Regions from separate parts of the Sporosarcina sp. NCCP-2331 genome, predicted to be linked through region 3. Evidence: riboswitches for the same ligand, from Rfam matches in the RefSeq annotation. Region 3 holds a riboswitch; each other region holds the start of a gene.
What was found. Region 3 has a riboswitch for S-adenosylmethionine ahead of NCCP2331_RS12410 (bifunctional homocysteine S-methyltransferase/methylenetetrahydrofolate reductase). Riboswitches for the same ligand answer to the same signal wherever they lie in the genome.
Positions count from the first base shown of each region.

Region 1: another riboswitch for S-adenosylmethionine. It lies ahead of metK (methionine adenosyltransferase); the one in region 3 lies ahead of NCCP2331_RS12410 (bifunctional homocysteine S-methyltransferase/methylenetetrahydrofolate reductase).
Region 2: another riboswitch for S-adenosylmethionine. It lies ahead of NCCP2331_RS02655 (O-acetylhomoserine aminocarboxypropyltransferase/cysteine synthase family protein); the one in region 3 lies ahead of NCCP2331_RS12410 (bifunctional homocysteine S-methyltransferase/methylenetetrahydrofolate reductase).

Region 1 covers NZ_BRCD01000030.1:19,844-26,652, forward strand. The annotation lists gene NCCP2331_RS15200 (YkuS family protein) at 1-152, opposite strand, end outside; gene NCCP2331_RS15205 (hypothetical protein) at 336-917, shown strand; gene NCCP2331_RS15210 (amidase) at 1,193-2,632, opposite strand; gene metK (methionine adenosyltransferase) at 2,752-3,963, opposite strand; SAM riboswitch class I at 4,147-4,266, opposite strand; gene pckA (phosphoenolpyruvate carboxykinase (ATP)) at 4,437-6,026, shown strand; gene NCCP2331_RS15225 (alpha/beta hydrolase family protein) at 6,073-6,809, opposite strand, start outside.
Region 2 covers NZ_BRCD01000003.1:62,628-69,436, reverse strand. The annotation lists gene NCCP2331_RS02675 (lipocalin/fatty acid-binding family protein) at 1-446, shown strand, start outside; gene NCCP2331_RS02670 (hypothetical protein) at 555-731, opposite strand; gene NCCP2331_RS02665 (hypothetical protein) at 892-1,122, shown strand; gene NCCP2331_RS02660 (glycine betaine uptake BCCT transporter) at 1,119-2,609, shown strand; gene NCCP2331_RS02655 (O-acetylhomoserine aminocarboxypropyltransferase/cysteine synthase family protein) at 2,662-3,951, opposite strand; SAM riboswitch class I at 4,061-4,164, opposite strand; gene NCCP2331_RS02650 (sulfite exporter TauE/SafE family protein) at 4,255-5,037, opposite strand; gene NCCP2331_RS02645 (sulfurtransferase TusA family protein) at 5,073-5,300, opposite strand; gene NCCP2331_RS02640 (MBL fold metallo-hydrolase) at 5,338-6,459, opposite strand; gene NCCP2331_RS02635 (sulfurtransferase TusA family protein) at 6,456-6,809, opposite strand, start outside.
Region 3 covers NZ_BRCD01000020.1:50,242-57,050, reverse strand. The annotation lists gene metH (methionine synthase) at 1-36, opposite strand, end outside; gene NCCP2331_RS12410 (bifunctional homocysteine S-methyltransferase/methylenetetrahydrofolate reductase) at 17-1,876, opposite strand; SAM riboswitch class I at 1,957-2,066, opposite strand; gene NCCP2331_RS12405 (hypothetical protein) at 2,229-2,426, shown strand; gene NCCP2331_RS12400 (biotin transporter BioY) at 2,591-3,190, shown strand; gene bioB (biotin synthase BioB) at 3,187-4,191, shown strand; gene NCCP2331_RS12390 (CtsR family transcriptional regulator) at 5,108-5,578, shown strand; gene NCCP2331_RS12385 (UvrB/UvrC motif-containing protein) at 5,590-6,141, shown strand; gene mcsB (protein-arginine kinase McsB) at 6,131-6,809, shown strand, end outside.

The DNA of each region.
Region 1 (6,809 bases), on a different contig from region 3:
TGATCTATATTTACATCACTCAACGCTCTGACGACGCCCATATCATAACCTTTCACTTCTTCATCACTTTCGAACATTTTTACTTCATGTCCTTTTTCCTCCAACGCCTGTTTTACATCATCAAATGGTTTTTCTACTGCAATTTTAGCCATTAACAATTCCTCCTCAAGATTATGTTGTGTATTTCTTACTAATATGTATTTTCCCCAGAACCGATAAACTAAACACATTTCATGTTAGCTTCTTTCATCAATCCAGGAATAGCGCGATTCAAATCAGCTCGAAATGGGTATTTTATTGGAAAGAGGAACTTCAGAATTAAAGGAGAGGCTAACATGTTCGGTATGAAGGACCTGATTGGATTGACAATATCTGCCTTCATCATATTACCCGTTGTAATTTTCATACGGGAAGCAGGTTATTTTTTAATCAGCGGGTTATTCGGCGTAAAAAATCCAAGATTGACGATTGGCACAGGTCCCCGGCTCTTTACTTTTCTGATCTTTGACGTTCGAAAATATTATCACGTTTACAGCTGGTTTTCTTTTGATTCTATAAAAACAGACAGAAACTTCGCTTATATATGTATCTATGCGGGTCCCATCTTGATAAATCTCTTCATCGCTCTGATCATCAACGCACTGCTTGCGAATGGTTACTGGGAAGAATTCAAGACGTTTTGGAACCGGTTCATCTTTTATGCTTTCTATTACGTGCTGTTTGATATAATCCCAATGAAAACGTTTAACGGCAAGCCGAATAACGGCATGGTCATTTACGAACTATTGCGCTACGGGAAGCGGGTCGACTACAATGAAGAACCGCTTATTCCCGGCACGACAGAGGTGGAAGAAGAGTACCAGGAGCAAATCAAACAAATTGAGAAAGTTAAAGAACAGATCGAAGAAGATGAATAAGAAGTGAAGACGGTCAATGAATCAGTTTTTAAGACTCGCAGCGAATGAGCGTCTGTCTGCAGCGGGATGCCCTCACCTGGTGTACCGCACGGATTACGGGGCAGAAAAGCCGCCGTTCAATTCACGGACAGCGGAACAATTCAAGTTGAGGACTTTCCAGTTACAGATTCCTTGGACGTGCGTTTCTTACAAAAGATTATCAGCAAAAAGACACAGCGGTAAATCGTCTGCAATCTCTGCCGGAAAGCGCCAGAAGAAACCGTGCCGCTGTTTTTTCAAATGAATGAGGGAATCACGCGCGAGTAACCTGTAAATGCTTTCTCGAGCTTCTTCCCAAGTTCAAATAATGCATCTTCATTGCCGATTGAGCTCACCAACTGCACAGCAATCGGCATGCCCTCAGCGTCAGCGCCAACCGGTACAGTCAAAGCGGGAAGTCCCCATACATTTGCATAGGCGACATAGAGGATATAGCGGGCATAGGTTTTACGAATTGAGAATAACTCCTTATATACGATGCCATGTGCAGGCGCAGCCGAATGATAAACGGGCAAAATCAAAATTCGTTTGTCTAAATAGCGGGCCAGCTGCACATCCCCTTCTGCAATCATTGCTTCTATTTCCTTCACCCGTTCAGCAGAAGGTTTAAACAGCGATGCACCAATCAGCGCCCAAGATAAATAACGGTGCAGCTCTGTCCTTTTCCCCGCTTTGTCCATTAAATACTCCCTCACCGGCTGCACTGAGCGATGGCCGAATGCTTCCTTCGCCGCGCCATGCGCTCCGTCGATCGACATGATTTCCTGCCATAAAAGAGCGGTTTCATGGAAATAAGGCGGGATTCCCTCAGCCACAGATTGGTCGTCTGATAAAAAACCTTGAACAGTCTGCAAGAATCCTTCTGTCTGCTTGGAAAGAGGGAGATTCGTTTTTCCCAAGAATGTAAGGGTGAACTCTTCCAGTTTATTCTTTACCAAAGGCTTATTGGCAATGATTTCGTATATAAACTTGGCATCCCGGACAGACTTGGTCATCGGGCCGATGCCAAGCATTCGTTGCTGCAGCGGATGTTCTTCTGCAGGATAGCTGCCACAGGAAGAGACTTGGCGGTTTCCGGATTTAAAACCTATAATTCCATTGAAGTGGCTGGGTATGCGGATCGACCCGCCGATATCTGAGCCAATCCCGGCTGCCGCAGCTCCTAAGGCGATTGCCGCACCCTCCCCTCCGCTCGACCCGCCGACTGTCTTTGCCAGATCGCGCGGGTTATTCGTACGGCCATACAGAGCGTTTTCTGTCTCTTGACAAAAACATAGAGCGGGCGTGTTAGTCTTACCGATAATGATGGCACCCTCTGCTTTCAGAAGCCGCACAATTTCCGCGTCATCCTCTGATACCCGGTCTTTTCGATGCGGCAGTCCACCAGTTGTCTGCATGCCTGCCACATCAAAGGATTCCTTCATACTGATCGGTACGCCGAACAGTTTGCCTTGCGCATTTCCTGACTTTCTTTGTTCATCAGCCCAATCCGCTTCCTTCAGCGCCTGGGCAAATCGTTCTTCCACCAAAAAATTCACCGCTGTATTAGTCGCTTTACACTGTTCAATAAATGCTTCTGTTATCTTCTTGGAAGTAATACGTCCACTGTCCAATTCAGCTTTCAGCTCTGCTGCATCCATATCAAGCACAGACTTTGTTTCCTGTATAGTCGTCATCCAAATGCCCCCTTTGGTTTCTGAATGTTCTATATATTAGATTATACTATTTGAGCATAGAAAAAAAGCAGAAAGAAGGATTTCCCTGCTTTCTGCTTTTTCTGCTCACTTCAATTCAATTATTGCTTAACGCCTGATTTGCCTGCAAGCTCTTTTAATGCTTCGACTTTATCTGTCTTTTCCCATGGCAAGTCAATATCCGTACGGCCAAAATGACCATAAGCTGCCGTTTGTTTATAGATTGGACGGCGAAGATCAAGCATTTTGATAATGCCGGCCGGACGCAAATCGAATAATTCACGGACAAATTCAACCAATTTTGATTCAGACAAACGGCCTGTATCAAAAGTATTGATTGAAATAGATACCGGGCTCGCGACGCCGATAGCGTAGGCAATCTGTACTTCACAGTGTTCTGCCAATCCTGCCGCTACAATATTTTTCGCGACATAACGCGCTGCGTAGGAAGCAGAACGGTCCACTTTCGTAGCATCCTTGCCCGAGAATGCTCCGCCGCCGTGACGTGCATAGCCGCCGTACGTATCGACGATTATTTTACGGCCTGTCAAACCTGCATCCCCTTGCGGCCCTCCGACCACAAAACTTCCTGTCGGATTGATAAAGTATTTCGTGTTTTCATCTAATAAATGCGCAGGGACAACTGCATTTATGACAACTTCTTTTACATCTTTTTCAATCTGCTCAAGAGTTGCTTCCGGGTGATGCTGTGTAGAAATAACAATTGTATCAATACGCACAGGTTTGTTGTTCTCGTCATACTCTACAGTGACTTGTGTTTTTCCATCCGGACGCAAATAAGAGATAAGCTCCTCTTTACGCGCTTCAGTCAGACGGCGTGCCAGCTTATGGGAAAGGCTGATCGGCAACGGCATTAATTCGTCTGTTTCATTACAGGCATAACCGAACATCAAACCTTGGTCCCCTGCTCCAATTTCATCCAGCTCTTCATCTGACATGGAACCTTCACGTGCTTCCAATGCTATATTTACACTGGCCGCAATTTCAGGTGACTGTTCATCAATAGAAGTTAAAACAGCTGATGTTTCGTAATCAAATCCGTATTTCGCACGCGTATAGCCAATATCTTTTACGGTTTCACGCACAACTTTCGGGATATCCACATACGTTGTCGTAGTGATTTCTCCCATTACTAATACAAGTCCTGTCGTAATGCTCGTTTCACATGCTACACGAGCGTTTGGATCTTCAGTTAAGATCGCGTCCAGGATTGCATCTGATATTTGGTCGCACATCTTGTCAGGATGGCCTTCAGTAACTGATTCTGATGTAAACAGTCGACGGTTTGTCATTTTATTTCCCCCTATTAAGCAACATGATACGGTACTCTCATAAGTCCCTGGTAAAGTTCCACGCCTGAAATGACGTCAATCAAATACCATAAGGATTCAGGGCTAGACAATATAAAATAAAAAGCCCCTTACTCATATTCTTTCCATGAGTAAAAGGCATAATTTCACGCGCAGCACCTTTCACTCTTATCGTCCAAGGAATTCAACCTTGCTTCAGGTTTGGCACCTTCGCGCAAGACATCAGTCTTTTGCAGGTTGCCGGGTTTCACAGGGCCTGTACCCTCCACCAACTCGGGATAAGAGTATCCGTTCATGTCACATAGTATAAAAAAGTTTACATTTTGTCAAATTTTTTATACCAAATCACTTGAGTTTTTAATTAGTATAGATTATTATTCTTAATGTGTTATACTATTTACGAATTAAGATGTTCTACTCAAATAAAACGACTACGCAAAGGACGGTATGTAATTATGATATCTGCAAAAATTGATGATAGTTTAAAAAGCCTTCTATCAGGAGGCAACGTGACGATCCAAGCGTCTGTGGCGGAATTAACGGAAAAAGCAATCGCTAAAGATGAAGCTGAACTTTCAGCAGACGGCGCTTTAACAGCACGTACAGGGAAATATACAGGACGCTCTCCTAAAGATAAATTTATCGTCGAAGATGCAGTGTCTAAAGACAAAGTGGACTGGGGCAGTACAAACCGCCCGATCTCTTCCGAAGCATTCGATTCATTATACACGAAAGTCATCGATCATTTACAGCAAAAAGATGAGCTCTTCGTTTTTAAAGGATTTGCGGGCGCTGACAAAGACTCCCAACTGTCTATTCAAGTCATCAATGAACTGGCTTGGCAGAACCTGTTTGTCCACCAATTGTTCATCCGTCCCACTGCAGAAGAATTACAGGCTCACGAATCACAATTCACGATTTTGGCTGCTCCTTCCTTTAAAGCAGATCCAGAAGTCGACGGCACGAATTCTGAGGCATTCGTCATTATGTCTTTAGAAAAACGTATTATCTTGATTGGCGGAACAGAATACGCAGGTGAAATGAAAAAATCCATCTTCTCTGTCATGAACTTCCTGCTTCCCGAAAATGATATTCTATCCATGCATTGTTCAGCAAACGTTGGAGAAAAAGGCGATGTAGCACTATTCTTCGGTTTGTCAGGAACAGGTAAAACAACTCTTTCCGCTGACGCAGACCGCAAATTAATCGGTGACGATGAGCACGGCTGGTCTGACAACGGTGTATTTAATATTGAAGGCGGATGCTATGCAAAATGTATCAACCTTTCAAAAGAAAAAGAACCTGAAATTTTCGGAGCGATCCGTTTCGGTTCCGTACTTGAGAATGTCGTATTGGATGAAGTGACACGTATTCCTGATTATGATGATAAATCTTTGACTGAAAATACGCGTGCAGCATACCCGATTGAAAATATTGATAATATCGTAACGCCTTCTGTTGCAGGTCATCCGAAAAATATCATTTTCCTGACAGCTGATGCTTCCGGCGTTCTGCCTCCAATCTCGATCTTGTCAAAAGAACAGGCAATGTACCATTTCTTGAGCGGATTCACTTCCAAGCTTGCAGGTACTGAGCGTGGTATTACAGCTCCGGAACCGACATTCTCTACATGTTTCGGCTCACCTTTTTTACCGCTTCCTGCTGCAACATATGCAGAAATGCTCGGAAAGAAAATCGACGAGCACGGATCGAAGGTGTTCTTGGTCAACACAGGATGGACCGGCGGAATTTTCGGAGTGGGCTCCCGTATGAACTTGGGCTATACCCGTACAATGGTTCGTGCAGCCATTGCCGGCAAGTTGGATAATGTAGAAACTAAAAAGAACGAAATCTTTGGATTGGAAATGCCTCTTGAAATTGAAGGCGTGCCAAGCAATGTACTTCACCCGCGCTATGCTTGGGAAGATCCTGAAGAATATGATAAAGAAGCAAATCGTCTGGCTGCCGCTTTCCGCGAGAACTTCAAGAAGTTCGATCATCTTTCAGAAGATATCGCGATCAAGGGCGGACCACCTGCCTTGTAATAGAATGAGAAAATCCTTGCAGAATTACTCTGCAAGGATTTTTTCGTTAATAGCCCTGGCGTTTCATCCAGTCAACCGCATCTTTTACAAGCCGCCGGTTCATCTCGGGCGGAATATAATGCGTATAGCCTTCTAAATACCACGTTTCATATACTTTATTGGCATCACGCAGAGCATTCTCCAGCAACAATGCCTGTTCAAAAGAAACATTTATGTCCATCGTCCCGTGAATGATCAGCGCAGGAATAGTGATCTCTTCCACACGGAATAATGCAGTCCGTTCACGGTACGCGTCAGGTTGATTATTCGGTGTCCCGCCAATTACCCTTTTCATCATCCTGCGCATATCCTCACGTTCTTTATACGTGAATACTACGTCAGATACACCTGCCCATGTTACCATCGATGTCAGATCTTCCCTGAGAATCGCAGTCCACAGTGCCATAATACCGCCGCGCGAGAAAGAGAACAGATGAATTCTCTCTGAGTCGGCAAACTGCTGCTGTTTCAGCACCTCCACTCCAGCCACTGCATCATTCCGGTCGTCACCTGCGAATTCATCCTTCCCTTCCCCTCCACGATTTCCGCGGTAATAAGGAGCGAACACTACCAAACCGTGAGAAGCAAATTGTGCAATCCGCGCCGGGCGAACCATACCGACATGCTGGATACCGCCGCGTAAATAAAGCAGTCCATCATAATGCCCTTCCGCTTTGGGCGTTGCCAGCATTCCCTTCACCTGCAACCGGTCAGACCAGTATGTTACTTCCTCTAAGCGAACTT
Region 2 (6,809 bases), on a different contig from region 3:
GCTACAACAATCAAGCAGCGAAGATGGATGTTACGAAACTTCCTGAATATGCAACGATCGATTCAAATGTAAACGCATCTGCATTCAACTTTAGAGTAGTAGAAGATCAAAAAGTTATCCGTAAAATGCTGCTGAACGACGCACAGGGGCGCACGCAGTATAAAACGATATTCAATAAAACAACTAAGCAATTAAAAATCATCAACACACGCGGCGGCATGGTGTACAACCAAGTTATTAAAGAAAAGCCGGCTGCTCAGGCAAAACCGGTCAAACCAGCTGTGAAACCAAGCCAGCCGTCAACAGACTTGAGCAGCTACACTGCACGCGTCGTTTCCGATAACTACAATACACGCGTGACTGTATATACAGATGCACAAAACCGCGCGCAGTATAAAACGATTCTTGTGAAACGCACAGGCGCAGTGAAAACGATTCGTTTATAAAAGAACGTAAAAGAGCAGCCTGGACAATTTGTCCGGCTGCTCTTTTTCTATACTTGTTCCTGTCATACTGCCGCTTCCTCTAACAAGAATGTCCCCGCTGAAATCCCGTCACAGCTCCTGATAATCCCGCTGATATTTCCCTCCGTCTTTTACTTCCGCATGATACAGAGCTTTCAGAGCAAAACTCTTCTCCAATTCATGCTCTTTCATGATCGACTTTAACTGTCGGTTGAGCTCCGGGCTTTCTTTGACGAGCTGCAGCATTTTAGGCTGTGAGTATTGCATGAAAATCCTCTCCTTCTCAAGTTAGTTTCTCTAGTATAGCACGCAGACGCTCAGAATAATTACGTGAACAATGAAAATAGACCGTTCCTTTAGAAACGACCAGTCCAACTCATGTGCACTGCATAAGTTTTTGCTATATTTTCTTAAAGGAGTCTTTCAAATGAATGTCAAAGCACTGACCATCAGCGATATTATTGCAGCCCTCTTTACAGCCTGCCTCTGTCTGTTCCACTTCATAAATTCCTTTTGCTATCTAGCCATTATGATGTTTGCACCCTGTCATTTTTGGGTAAAATTACGTGTATATGCGCAATTATTCACTCTAACTGTGCCAGGCTATTTTTTCGCCCGGCATCTTTTAATAATACGTTCAGATCAGGAGGCTTTATGAAAAAGATATCCATTACATTTTATATTACGCTCGTCGCTGTGGCCTTAGCTGTAGGATATGGCGTCATAGCGCCAAAACAATTTGAAGGGGTCACTACGTCAGCCAAGAACTTTATTGCTGATTCATTCGGGTGGTATTATCTTCTGATTGTCTCCATGCTGTTTTTCATTTCGATCTTTTTGATTTTCAGCCCTATTGGGAGAATTCGTTTAGGTAAAGACCATGACCGTCCTCAGTTCTCTATGATTTCTTGGCTGGCTATGCTCTTTTCGGCGGGCATGGGCATCGGGCTGGTATTTTACGGAGCAGCAGAGCCTTTGTCGCACTATGCAGTAGACCCCGCCACTGCTGCCCCTGAAACAAAAGCCGCTTATAAAGAAGCAATGCGGGAAACATTTTTCCACTGGGGCTTCCATGCCTGGGCAGTCTACGGTATGACAGCTCTTACACTTGCCTATTTCCAGTTTAGAAAAGGGCAAACAGGTTTGATATCCGTTACACTGCGCCCGATTTTTGGGGACCGGGTAGACGGGCGCCTTGGTATAGTCATTGACGGTTTCGCCATATTTGCCACAGTATTCGGTGTCGCCACTTCGCTCGGCTTTGGTGCCGTGCAAATTAATGCGGGGCTTCATTATTTATTCGGCATTCCTGTCGGTTTCGTATCGCAGCTGGCCATCATCGCAATCGTAACGGTGCTGTTCTTGATTTCAGCATGGAGCGGTCTTGGCAAAGGCATCAAGATTTTGTCCAATACCAATATGGTCCTGGCTCTTGCACTGCTGCTCTTCATCATTGCGCTTGGTCCGACGCTGCTGATTTTCAATATGTTTACCGATTCAATTGGCGGTTATTTGGAAAACCTGATCCGGATGAGCTTCCGGACGGCGCCGCTTACTCCCGAGAACCGAGTATGGCTGAATGATTGGACACTCTTCTATTGGGCCTGGTGGATGGCTTGGTCGCCTTTCGTGGGTATGTTTATTGCACGTGTCTCAAAAGGACGGACAATACGTGAATTCATGATCGGTGTGCTTGTCGTGCCTACTGTGCTGAGTGCTGTTTGGTTTGCGGCTTTTGGTACTACAGCTATCGAAACGCAAAGAGCGGGAATCATTGATCTGGCATCCACTGCTACAGAACTGACGATTTTTGAGATGTTCAGCGGGCTGCCTTGGTCGTCATTCATTTCTGGTATTGCCATTCTGCTGATCATTTCATTTTTCATCACATCTGCAGATTCTGCAACATTTGTACTCGGCATGCAGTCTTCCTACGGATCACTGACACCCCCAAACAACTTAAAAATCATTTGGGGTGTTATTCAATCATCTATTGCGGTTATTTTACTATTCGTAGGCGGTCTGGATGCTTTGCAGAACGTCATCATTATTGCCGCCCTGCCTTTTTCCATCATCTTGATTATGATGGTCGTCTCCTTATTCAAATCACTGAAAGAGGAACGAAAGAAGATAAAGCGGCCGTAAAAAAGAGGAAACCATTTCGCAGTTGAAATGGTTTCCTCTTTATGTTTACTTATTAAACGGTTTGCTTAACCGCTTTTTCGATTGCCTGCTTCAAGTCTGTAATGATATCATCAGCATTTTCCAGTCCTACAGACAGACGAATCAACTCTTCACTGACGCCCGAGTTCTTCAAATCTTCCGTGGAAAGTTGCTGGTGTGTAGTGGATGCCGGGTGAATGATCAGAGATTTCGCATCGCCGACGTTTGCAACATGCGACCAGATATTCACATTATCAATCACTTCACGCCCTGCATCACGGCCGCCTTTGATGCCGAATACGATAATCGAGCCGTATCCATTTTTCAAATACTTCTGCGCCAAATCATGCGTTGGGTGATCTTCCAGCCCTGTATATGTCACCCACTCTACCCCCGGATGCTCTTTCAGGAAATCCGCTACTTTCTGTGCATTTTCATTATGACGGGGAACGCGCAAATGAAGCGTCTCAAGTCCCTGCAATAAGTTGAATGCACTGTCAGGTGCCAGACATGGCCCGAAATCTCGCAGCAATTGAACGCGCAGCTTTGTTGCAAATGCGGCGCCTGCCGTGTCAATTCCGTAACGTAATCCGTGATAAGAGTTGTCAGGCTCTGTAAATCCAGGGAATCTGCCCTGCGTCCAATCAAATTTCCCAGCGTCAACCGCAACTCCGCCGATTGTTGTTCCGTGTCCGCCAATCCACTTCGTTGCAGAGTGGATCACGACATCTGCTCCATATTCAATCGGATTCAATCCGTATGGAGACGGAAATGTATTATCGACCAGCAACGGAAGTCCGTTATCGTGTGCCACTTTCGCCACTGCTTCGATGTCCAAAACCTGCAGGCTCGGATTTCCGATTGTTTCTGCGAACAACGCTTTTGTTTTATCCGTAATAGCCGCTTCAAAATTTTTCGGATCGGATGCATCCACAAATTTCACCGTAATACCGTAACGCGGCAATGTCACAGCAAACAGATTGTACGTTCCGCCGTACAGATTGCTGGCCGCCACAATTTCATCGCCGGCGCTTGCGATATTCATAATAGAGAATGCAATAGCCGCCATTCCGGAAGACAACGCGACTGCTGCCGATCCCCCTTCTAGCTCTGCGATACGCTCTTCAAACACGGCAACTGTCGGATTTGTGATGCGTGTATAAATATTGCCCGCTTCCTGCAGGGCAAATAAATTCTGTGCATGTTCCGTGTCTCTGAATACATAAGAAGTCGTACGATGAATCGGCAAAGCACGTGAACCTGTTACGGGATCGGGCTGCTGTCCTCCGTGCAATAATACTGTTTCCGGCTTAAAATTCGTCATTACTATTTCCCCTTCCAAAATGGAATTTATTATATTGAAAGATGCACGTCCGAATACACAAAAAACCTCTTCCTATAAATAAGAAGAGGGCTCTGCTTTCGCTCATTCCCTCTTATCTTCCAGACTGATCGTCTGCAGGAAGTAGCACCTTTGCTTACAAAGCCGGTTGCCGGGCATCACAGGGCCTAATCCCTCCGCCACTCTTGATAAGAGTCCGTCTATTCGTTTTCCATCTTGAAAAATAGTATAAAGCTAAACTCAGCCTATTGCAAGGGTTATTAATAGAATCTTTCGAAATGACTTTTATTTATAAAAGATATCCAGCCAGATTTTTACGGCTGATCCCATTATTAACACGGCAAGTATCCCTTGCAGCACTTTCACATTGATTTTCCGGCTTGCTTTTACACCCAAAGGAGCTGCCAGGATACTCGCCGCAATCATTACAAGTGCAGGCATATACGGCACTTGCCCTGTAAACAGCTTACCTGAAGCAGATCCGATTGACGACAGAAGTGTAATGGCGAGCGAAGTTGCTATCGTCACACGCGTAGGGATTTTTAATATAACCAGCATGATCGGCACCAGAATGAACGCGCCTCCAGCCCCTACAATCCCCGCAGCTAACCCGACGAGTAACGCTGCGATGGAGGCAACCCATTTATTGAAAGTAATCTCTTCAATCAACTGATCTTCCAATCCTTTTTTCGGAATGAACATCATAATTGCCGCCATGACAGCCAGTACGCCGTAGACAATATTGACTGCGTTTTCAGATAGAAAGCTTGAACCGGCACCGCCGATAACACTTCCGACCAATACACTAATCCCCATGTAAAAAACAAGCGGCTTCAATATCAGATTGCGTTTTCGGTATGCCAATACGCCAGAAAGTGATGAAAAGAATACCTCCACTGCTGTAATCCCTGATACGTCATGCGGCGAAAAGGCAGTGAAACCAAGCATAGCAGGAATAAATAACAGCATGGGGTACTTGACGATCGCGCCGCCAATACCCATCATGCCGGAAAGAAATGAGCCGACAACCCCAATGAGGAAGATGGTAATGATGAATGGTACGCTCATGATGTCCTCCCTTCTTCCTTGTCTCTGTGCTTAGTTTACCCTTTTTGAATCCAGAATTTAAAGACATTCGCCTCTTGCTGCTTTTCTTTCAGATCATGGCCGCCGGAAGCCGCCCAGGCCGTCAAGTCGGCAACGGAGCCTTTGTCCGTCGTATGAATTTCCAGGATGTCCCCTGTCTGCAGTTCTTTCATTACTTTTCTTGCCCGAACGATCGGCATCGGACAAGCCAATCCTTTTGCATCTAAGAATGTGGTTGTACTCATATTTATCTTCTCCCCTACTAAAGTTTTTTGTCATTCATCATCTCACTGCACAGCGGTTTGGACCAATCTCCATTTCACGCTGCATTTCTTCGTCAGGCTGGATTTTACCCATATTGGTCTGACGGATTTCCTGATAGGCATTTGGCTGCGGCGGCAGATTTCCTGTTACTAGCTCTCTAAATTCATCCTCATTGTCGATCTTCAGTCCGTGATTTTGCTTATATAATGCGCCTAACTTCTCCGAGACACTGCCGTTTTCATTCAACTCTTCAATCATCATGAAGTGAGCCGGAAGCACCGTCAGATCCTCTGATAGTTGAGGATAGCGGTTGTACAGCGATTCACGCAGATCGCCGACCCAGTCCTCCGCAAGTCCGGCTAAATCCGGACGGCCGATGGAATCGATGAACAGAATATCACCTGTCAGCAAATAGCTGTCATCCACGATGAATGACGTGGAGCCGATCGTGTGGCCCGGTGAATAAAGCGGCTGGATCTCAATCTTTGTACTGCCGACTGTAATCGAAACCCCTTCTTCCAATGAAGCAAAATCAAACGTCACTTCTTCGGCGTCTTTCGAGGGCAGCCAGTACGTTGCACCTGTCGATTCCGCAAGCTTTCGGCCGCCGGAAATATGGTCGGCGTGTAGATGTGTATCCAATACGTGTATGATTTTCGCATCTACGCCGTCCGCGAAATCCGTAAATACACCGGTCATGCGAACTGCATCCACAACCGCCGCTTCTCCACCAGAAACAATCATATAGGAGAGACATCCTTTGCCGAGACGGACGAATTGATACAGCTCGCCGCCTGATTTCAGGTCACCAATTTTCACGGGCTCCAGATACTCGCTCCAGGCTTTCATTCCGCCCTGTAAGTAAGCAGCTGAACAGCCTTCCTCCTCGAGAATTTCCGCCACCATAATGGATGACCCTTCCTTTGCACAAACAACCATGATTTCCTGATCTTTCGGCAGCTGATCAACAATGGCTCCTGCACCGTCCAGCAATTCGAAATACGGCACATTCAAATGAACAACCTGCTCGCCTTCAATTTTCCAATCCTGAAACGCCTCTTCATTTCGCACGTCCAAAATAAATAACGGTTGTTTTTGTATGACCTTTTTTGCAATCTCACTTGCTGTAGCAATTCTCATCTCTTTATACCCCCTACTGTATTTTCAGTATCACCATGCCACTTCGACATACCGGGCACTACATTTGTCACACACTCAAACCCTTGTGCCGCAAGCTTCTGGCAAGCCATATCACTGCGGTTTCCTGTGCGGCATACGATAAAGTATTTATGTTTTTTATCCAGATGTTCTATTCGCTCTTCCAGCTGACCTAGCGGAATCGACAGGGCACCGGGTATGTGATTGAATGTATACTCTGCAGATTCTCTGACATCGATCAGCACCGTACCAGGTTCCTCCAATTTATCTGTAAGCTTTTCGTTTGCAACGGTAAATGGATAGGTCCTTTCCTGCCGTTCTTCTTTGTCGGA
Region 3 (6,809 bases):
TTTGTCTAGTTGTTCTTCAATGGGATGTCTCTGCATGTGTTAATTCCCTCTCCTTCTGCTCATCCAGCTGTTTAATATATTGGTTCAGTTCAAGTGTCATATCATAACGTAGGAACGGTGTGATCAAATAGATTCCATTGAAATACTGCGCTGCCGTGTCAAGCAGTTCTTTAGCAATCTGAATCCCGGTTTCTGTTGCTTTCTGACGGTCATCACCGCAGTCGCGCATACGTTCAAGTACTTCATCAGACAGCTTGATCCCCGGTACTTCGTGGTGTAAAAACTCGGCATTGCGTATATTTGTCAAGGGCATAATCCCGATGAAAATAGGTGTATCTAAATGTTTTGTAGCCTCATAGACATCGATAATTTTTTCCTTCGTATAAACAGGCTGTGTAATGAAGTAATCCGCGCCCATTTCAATCTTCTTTTCTAAACGCTGAACCGCCCGGTCGAGTACGCGGACATTTGGGTTAAACGCAGCGGAAACAGAGAAGTTCGCTTTCTTGCGCAATGGCTTGCCGGAGAATGAAATCCCTTCATTCAGCTGTTTGATCAGCTGCAGCAGTTCCATGCTCGATACATCATAGACGCTTGTGGCGCCGGGGAAGTCCCCAACTTTTGTCGGATCGCCTGTCACGGCCAGAATATCATGGATGCCCAAAGCGTTGAGCCCCATTAAATGAGACTGCAGGCCAATCAAGTTATGGTCGCGGCACGTCAAGTGTACCAGCGGGCGTACATTATGCTGCATCTTGATGATCGAAGCCATTGCCATATTGCTGATTCGCGGTGAAGCAAGTGAGTTGTCTGCCATTGTCACGGCATCTACTCCTGCATCATAGAGCAAGTTTGCTCCTTTAATGTACTCTTCTGTTTCTAAGTGGCGCGGCGTGTCCAGCTCTACGATAACGGTGCGCTCTGTCTTCGCCTTTTCATGGAGCGGCTGATGTTTCACAGGGCCTGCTTCCTGAATCATGATCGGTTTTGCCGGTGCTACCACTTTCTTTTTGATCGGCTCTAAACCGGCTAATCGAGTTTTAGCGGCTTTAATATGTTTTGGCGTCGTACCACAGCATCCGCCAATTAAGCGCACACCCTGATCGCGAAGCAAAACAGCAGCGCGTCCGAAGTATTCCGCTTCTGATTCATATACGATGCGGCCATCTTCTACGTCGAGCAGGCTCGCATTCGGATAAGCAGATAAAAATGCCTTCTCAGGAAGTGTCACATTTTCAAATGCCTGAATCGTATGGTAAGGGCCTAAACGGCAGTTAACGCCGACGACGCTTGCACCGAGTGACTCGAGCTGATGCAATGCTTCATTTAACGACATCCCGTTTTGCAGGACGCCGGGGTCATGCATGGACACTTGGGCAATCAACGGTACATCTGTAATTCCCCGCAGTGTGGAAATAACTGACGACAATTCTTCAAAATCATAGTACGTTTCCAGCAGCAGACCGTCCGGATCTCCGGAAAGCAGCGCGTTTGCCTGTTGAAGAACGACTTGATTGATTTCATCTAAGCTGGCATCACTCTTTCGGATACCGCGCAAACCGCCGATTGTCCCGAGAACAAATTGTCCACCCGGCGCAGCCGCACGTTTGGCAATTTGAATTGCTGCCTTATTGAACTCCGTAACGCGACTTTCTAAACCATAACGAGCCAGTTTCACAGCGTTCGCACTGTACGTATTCGTCTGAATAATATCTGCGCCCGCTTCTATATAATCCTGATGAATTTTCTGTACAATTTCCGGTTTTTCTATATTTAATTCTTCATAACAGTAATCAATCCCGTAGGAATACAGGATAGTACCCATTGCCCCGTCAGCTGTCAGGACATTTGTTTGAAGTTTCTCCAGTAATGACATCGTCAAATCTCCCCTTTGCTTTGTCTAATAAAAAAAAGCCTTCAATTAAAGAAGGCTTTGTAATCAAAATGATTAGTTCCCTCTCATCTTTCCGCATGCTGTGGAGCATAACGCTGGAAGTAGCACCTTGCCGATAGGGCTGGTTGCTGAAGCGTCATAGGGCCAGTCCCTCAGCTTCTCTGGATAAGATATGTTTCTTATTAAATTATTTCGATAATTCTAATCATAATCATAGCGGCTTTGTCGGCATTCGTCAAGTGAACGTTTGGTGAAGTTGGCGGCGCCCGGCCGCATAGAGAAAAGAGTAACACTATGATAAAATTAAATGAATAAAAGGAAAAGGTGAGGTATTATGCAGTTTTTTAAATATTCCGTTCCAATAGCGGCCATTGTTGCCACAATTGCTTGGATCATGCTTGATAATAATTATTCTGAAGTGGCATGGGACACACGCGTATGGATTACATTCGGAGCAGCAGCCATAAGCGGCATTCTCGCTTTCTTTTTGTTCCGGAAAGAAAAAGAAGAGAAGATTGATAAGAAGAAGTAAATTGTGGTTAATTCGTTTGAACAGCTAAAATAAGATAAAAGTCAAGACCGACAGCAATTCGCTGCTGGTCTTTTTTATTGTTAACCTAAATAAAAATCCGGTTGACATAAAATGAGTTAACTATTACTATTTTTATAGTAACCAAAAAGTTAAGGGGTGTAAGGATGACAACAATTACAGAAGGACGTACGAAAAATCAGCTGGGGGCGCTGGCAGTTGTATACAGCGGAATGTTCGCGGCACTTATGATGATAGGAGCCAATATTACATCCATTCTGCCATTCCTGGTAGTCATGAATGTACCCATCACACTTCAGACGTTCTTTGCGGTCTTGTCTGGATTATTGCTTGGCAGCCGTCTAGGGGCGCTGTCGATGACTGTGTATATGCTGGTCGGTCTTGCGGGAGCACCGGTATTTGCCAGATTCTCAGGAGGGTTCGGTCAGATTTTAAGCCCGACTTTCGGCTTTATCGTTTCATTTATTCTCGTTGCCTATGTTGCGGGAAAGATCGTAGAGCGGAAAAACACGCTGCCGGCTTTTATTACAGCAGCACTCATCGGGACGGCAATTAACTACCTAATCGGAACAAACCTGATGTACGCTGCCTATAAAATGTGGGCTGCGGCACCGGAAGTATTCACCTATAAGATTGCGTGGATTTGGATGGTTCCGCCGCTGCCGAAAGATATTATACTGGCTGTGCTTGCAGGAGTCTTTGCATTTAGAATTTCAAAACACTTGAAAGTGAGGCGGACATTATGACGAATTATCAACTGCTGGCTGATAGAGTCTTGGAGGGGCATGTACTGACGGACGAGGAAGCGCTGTCCATTCTAAATAGTCCCGACAAGGATTTATTGATGCTTCTTCACGCAACGTATTCCATTCGCTCTCATTACTATGGAAACAAAGTGAAGCTCAATATGATTATTAATACAAAGTCAGGGCTTTGTCCCGAAAACTGCGGCTATTGTGCGCAGTCGATCATATCAAAAGCGCCTGTTGAAAAGTATGCCATGATGAAATCGGAAGAAATTCTGGAAGGGGCAGAGCGCGCTGCTGCTAATAAAGCGGGTACCTACTGCATCGTGGCGAGTGGACGCGGACCCCGTGACAGTGAGCTTGAAATCGTGATTGATTCGGTGAAGAAAATCAAAGAAAAGCATGAAGGAATGACGGTCTGTGCATGTCTCGGCATCTTGAAGCCGGAGCAGGCAGTACGTTTGAAAGAGGCAGGCGTGGATCGTTATAACCACAACTTAAACACGTCTGCCGAGCATCATGAAAGCATTACGACATCGCATACGTATGATGACCGTGTAAACACAGTAGGCCATGCGAAAGAAGCAGGTATATCCCCTTGTTCCGGCGTCATTGTCGGGATGCGTGAGACGAAAGAAGATGTCATTTCGATGGCGCACAGCCTGCGGGTTCTAGATGCAGATTCTATTCCGGTGAACTTTCTGCATGCGGTGGACGGGACGCCGCTTGAAGGCACATCTGAATTGGACCCGCGCTATTGTCTGAAAGTGCTCAGCCTGTTCCGCTATATTAATCCGACGAAAGAAATTCGGATTTCAGGCGGACGTGAAGTGAATCTGCGCAGTCTGCAGCCCCTTGGTTTATATGCAGCCAACTCCATTTTCATTGGCGACTATCTGACAACTGCGGGGCAAGAGAATGACAAAGACCGCCAGATGCTTGAAGACATGGGCTTTGAAGTCGATCTGGAACCGCTGAAAAAAGAAAAAGTATCTATATAAGTGGCTCTTCACCAAAACATGTGCTTGACAACCCGTCACGTGCATGTTGGCAGTGTGTGGATTTACTATGTGCGGATTTCGTTTCTCGACTTTGTAGGGATTTTAATTGAAGTGTGAGTTTGCAGTTTAAACCCGCTTCGGCGCTGGGGGATTGCCTTACGCTATGAGCCTACTGGCGAAGAACGTGCCAGCAGTCTCACAGCAACGGCCGACCCCGCAGTTGCGCCAGCGCTGGTGTGGGAGAAAGTACAATGTACTGATTTTTTTGCAGAGTATGAATTAGCTTGTCTTGTTCTGTATCTCGAGTTTGGAAATGCATCGATCACAAGAATCTAAGCCTTTGCAGGATGATAAGTATTGCATGAAAAACCTTACCCATTGTAATAGCCCCAAATCGTGTGCTCATACTGCCTGCTCACACAAAAAGTCTTGAAACACCAGCCAGTGTACCGAAGTGGAAGGCGGCGACTCTGGGAGGATCAGCCCGACAGGTGAGCCAACTTGCGGGAGCGCAGCGAGAGCCGTCACGAAGAACGGCTTTTGCGAGTAAAAGCGAAGCGTTAGGAGCACATCTTTGCACTTCAAGTTGGCTCACCGCGGGCCCTCCAGAACGCGTCCGCCTAGAACGGAAATCAACGGTACTAGGTAACTTATAGAATGCTTATTTATTAACACAACTTATATATAAACGAATGAAAACCGTGCAGATCTTACTGTGCGGTTTTTTATGTCGAAGAAAAGGTAGTAAATTCATGAATAATCGGACGCAGAGAGTGAAAGCCTAGCGCTAGCAGGATTGGCAAAAACTGCCGTCCGTACAAAACATATCAATTGCATCCGACCCGTTTTCTGCGATACAATCAAGTCAAAGATAGTCAAAGTCAACTAGACGAACGAGCAGAAACGAGGTGACGAGATGCGGAATATTTCTGACATTATAGAAGGATATTTGAAGGCGATCATCGAAGAGGAAGGTAGTGCTTCTGTTGAAATCAAACGGAATGAAGTGGCTGAGAAATTCCAATGTGTTCCTTCACAGATCAATTATGTAATCAAAACCCGTTTTACAGTCGAAAGAGGCTATGCAGTGGAATCGAAACGGGGCGGCGGCGGTTATATCCGGATCTATCGGGTGAAGACGAACTCCCGTAAAGATTTACTCGAACAAGCAGTGGAAAGTCTGGAAGATGAAGCGTCCTCCACAATGGCGGAAGACGTAATTTATCGATTAATTGAAGAAGAAGTGATTAACGAGCGCGAAGCGAAGCTCATGCTGGCAGCTGTCGGCCGCAATACATTGCGCTATATGCTTCCTGAGCGCGATGCATTGCGTTCGCGTATCCTTCGTGCCATGTTAGTGACGTTAATTTATGAAGAAGTGGATTGAGGTGGATATACATGCTATGTGAAAACTGTAAAGAGCGGCCGGCTACCGTAGTTTTCAAACAGGAAACGATGAACGGTGTGACCGAACGGCATCTATGCGATAAATGCGCGTTTTATTCTCAGACATTTTCATTCAGTCCGGATCAGGAACCTTTATCCATCCAGCAGTTTTTAGCTCATTGGCTGGGCGGTTCGGACTTGCTGCAGGAACAAAAATCAAATGAAACGATGCCGGAGGGTCCGAAATGTCCAAATTGCGGACTCACATTCCACAGCTTTCTGGACATCGGTAAATTTGGCTGTGCGACATGCTACGACGCATTTCGTGAACAGCTGCCGAGAGTATTTGCTAAACTGCACAACGGCAATGCGAGCCATGGCGGAAAAATCCCTGTTTCCTTCAATGAACGTTTTGCCTTAAAAAAACAGCTGGAAGACATTCGTTCGAAAATGAAGGATGCAGTCGAAGCAGAACGGTTTGAAGAAGCTGCCGAGCTGAGAGATGAAGCCAATCAGGTGAAACAGCAACTGGCTGACGGGGGTGACGATCAGCATGTCATTTGAAAAATTTATTAATCAAGAGCTGACCGGCTGGATGGTGGCGAAAGGTGAGCATTCGGATATTGTGCTCTCTACGCGAATCCGTTTAGCGCGCAATTTACAAAGTCAGCTGTTTCCGATCTGTGCATCCGCAGAAGATGCGAAACAGGTCAATGAAGCTGTCGACCAGGCGGTGTCTTCAATGGAAGAACTGCATTTTGCTGGCACAAGCATGTCTGATCTGACATTGCTGGAACGGCAAATACTTGTAGAAAAACATTTGGTGAGCCCGCAACTGATTAATCCCGAAAAATACGGTTCTGTTCTGCTTTCTGAAGATGAAACGATCAGTATCATGGTGAATGAAGAAGACCATATTCGCATTCAATGTATTTATCCCGGATTTCAAATCGAAAAGGCTTATGAACAGGCGGATAAAGTAGACAGTGAAATCGAAAATAATCTGGACTACGCATTTGATGAGACATTCGGCTATCTGACGAGCTGTCCATCCAATACAGGTACGGGCATGCGTGCCTCTGTCATGATGCATCTGCCGGCTCTGACAATCACTAAACAGATTGAGCGGATTGTCCCGGCTATCTCCAGGCTCGGCATGGTAGTGCGCGGGAGTTATGGCGAAGGCAGTGAAGCGCTCGGTAATATTTATCAGATTTCCAATCAAACGACAC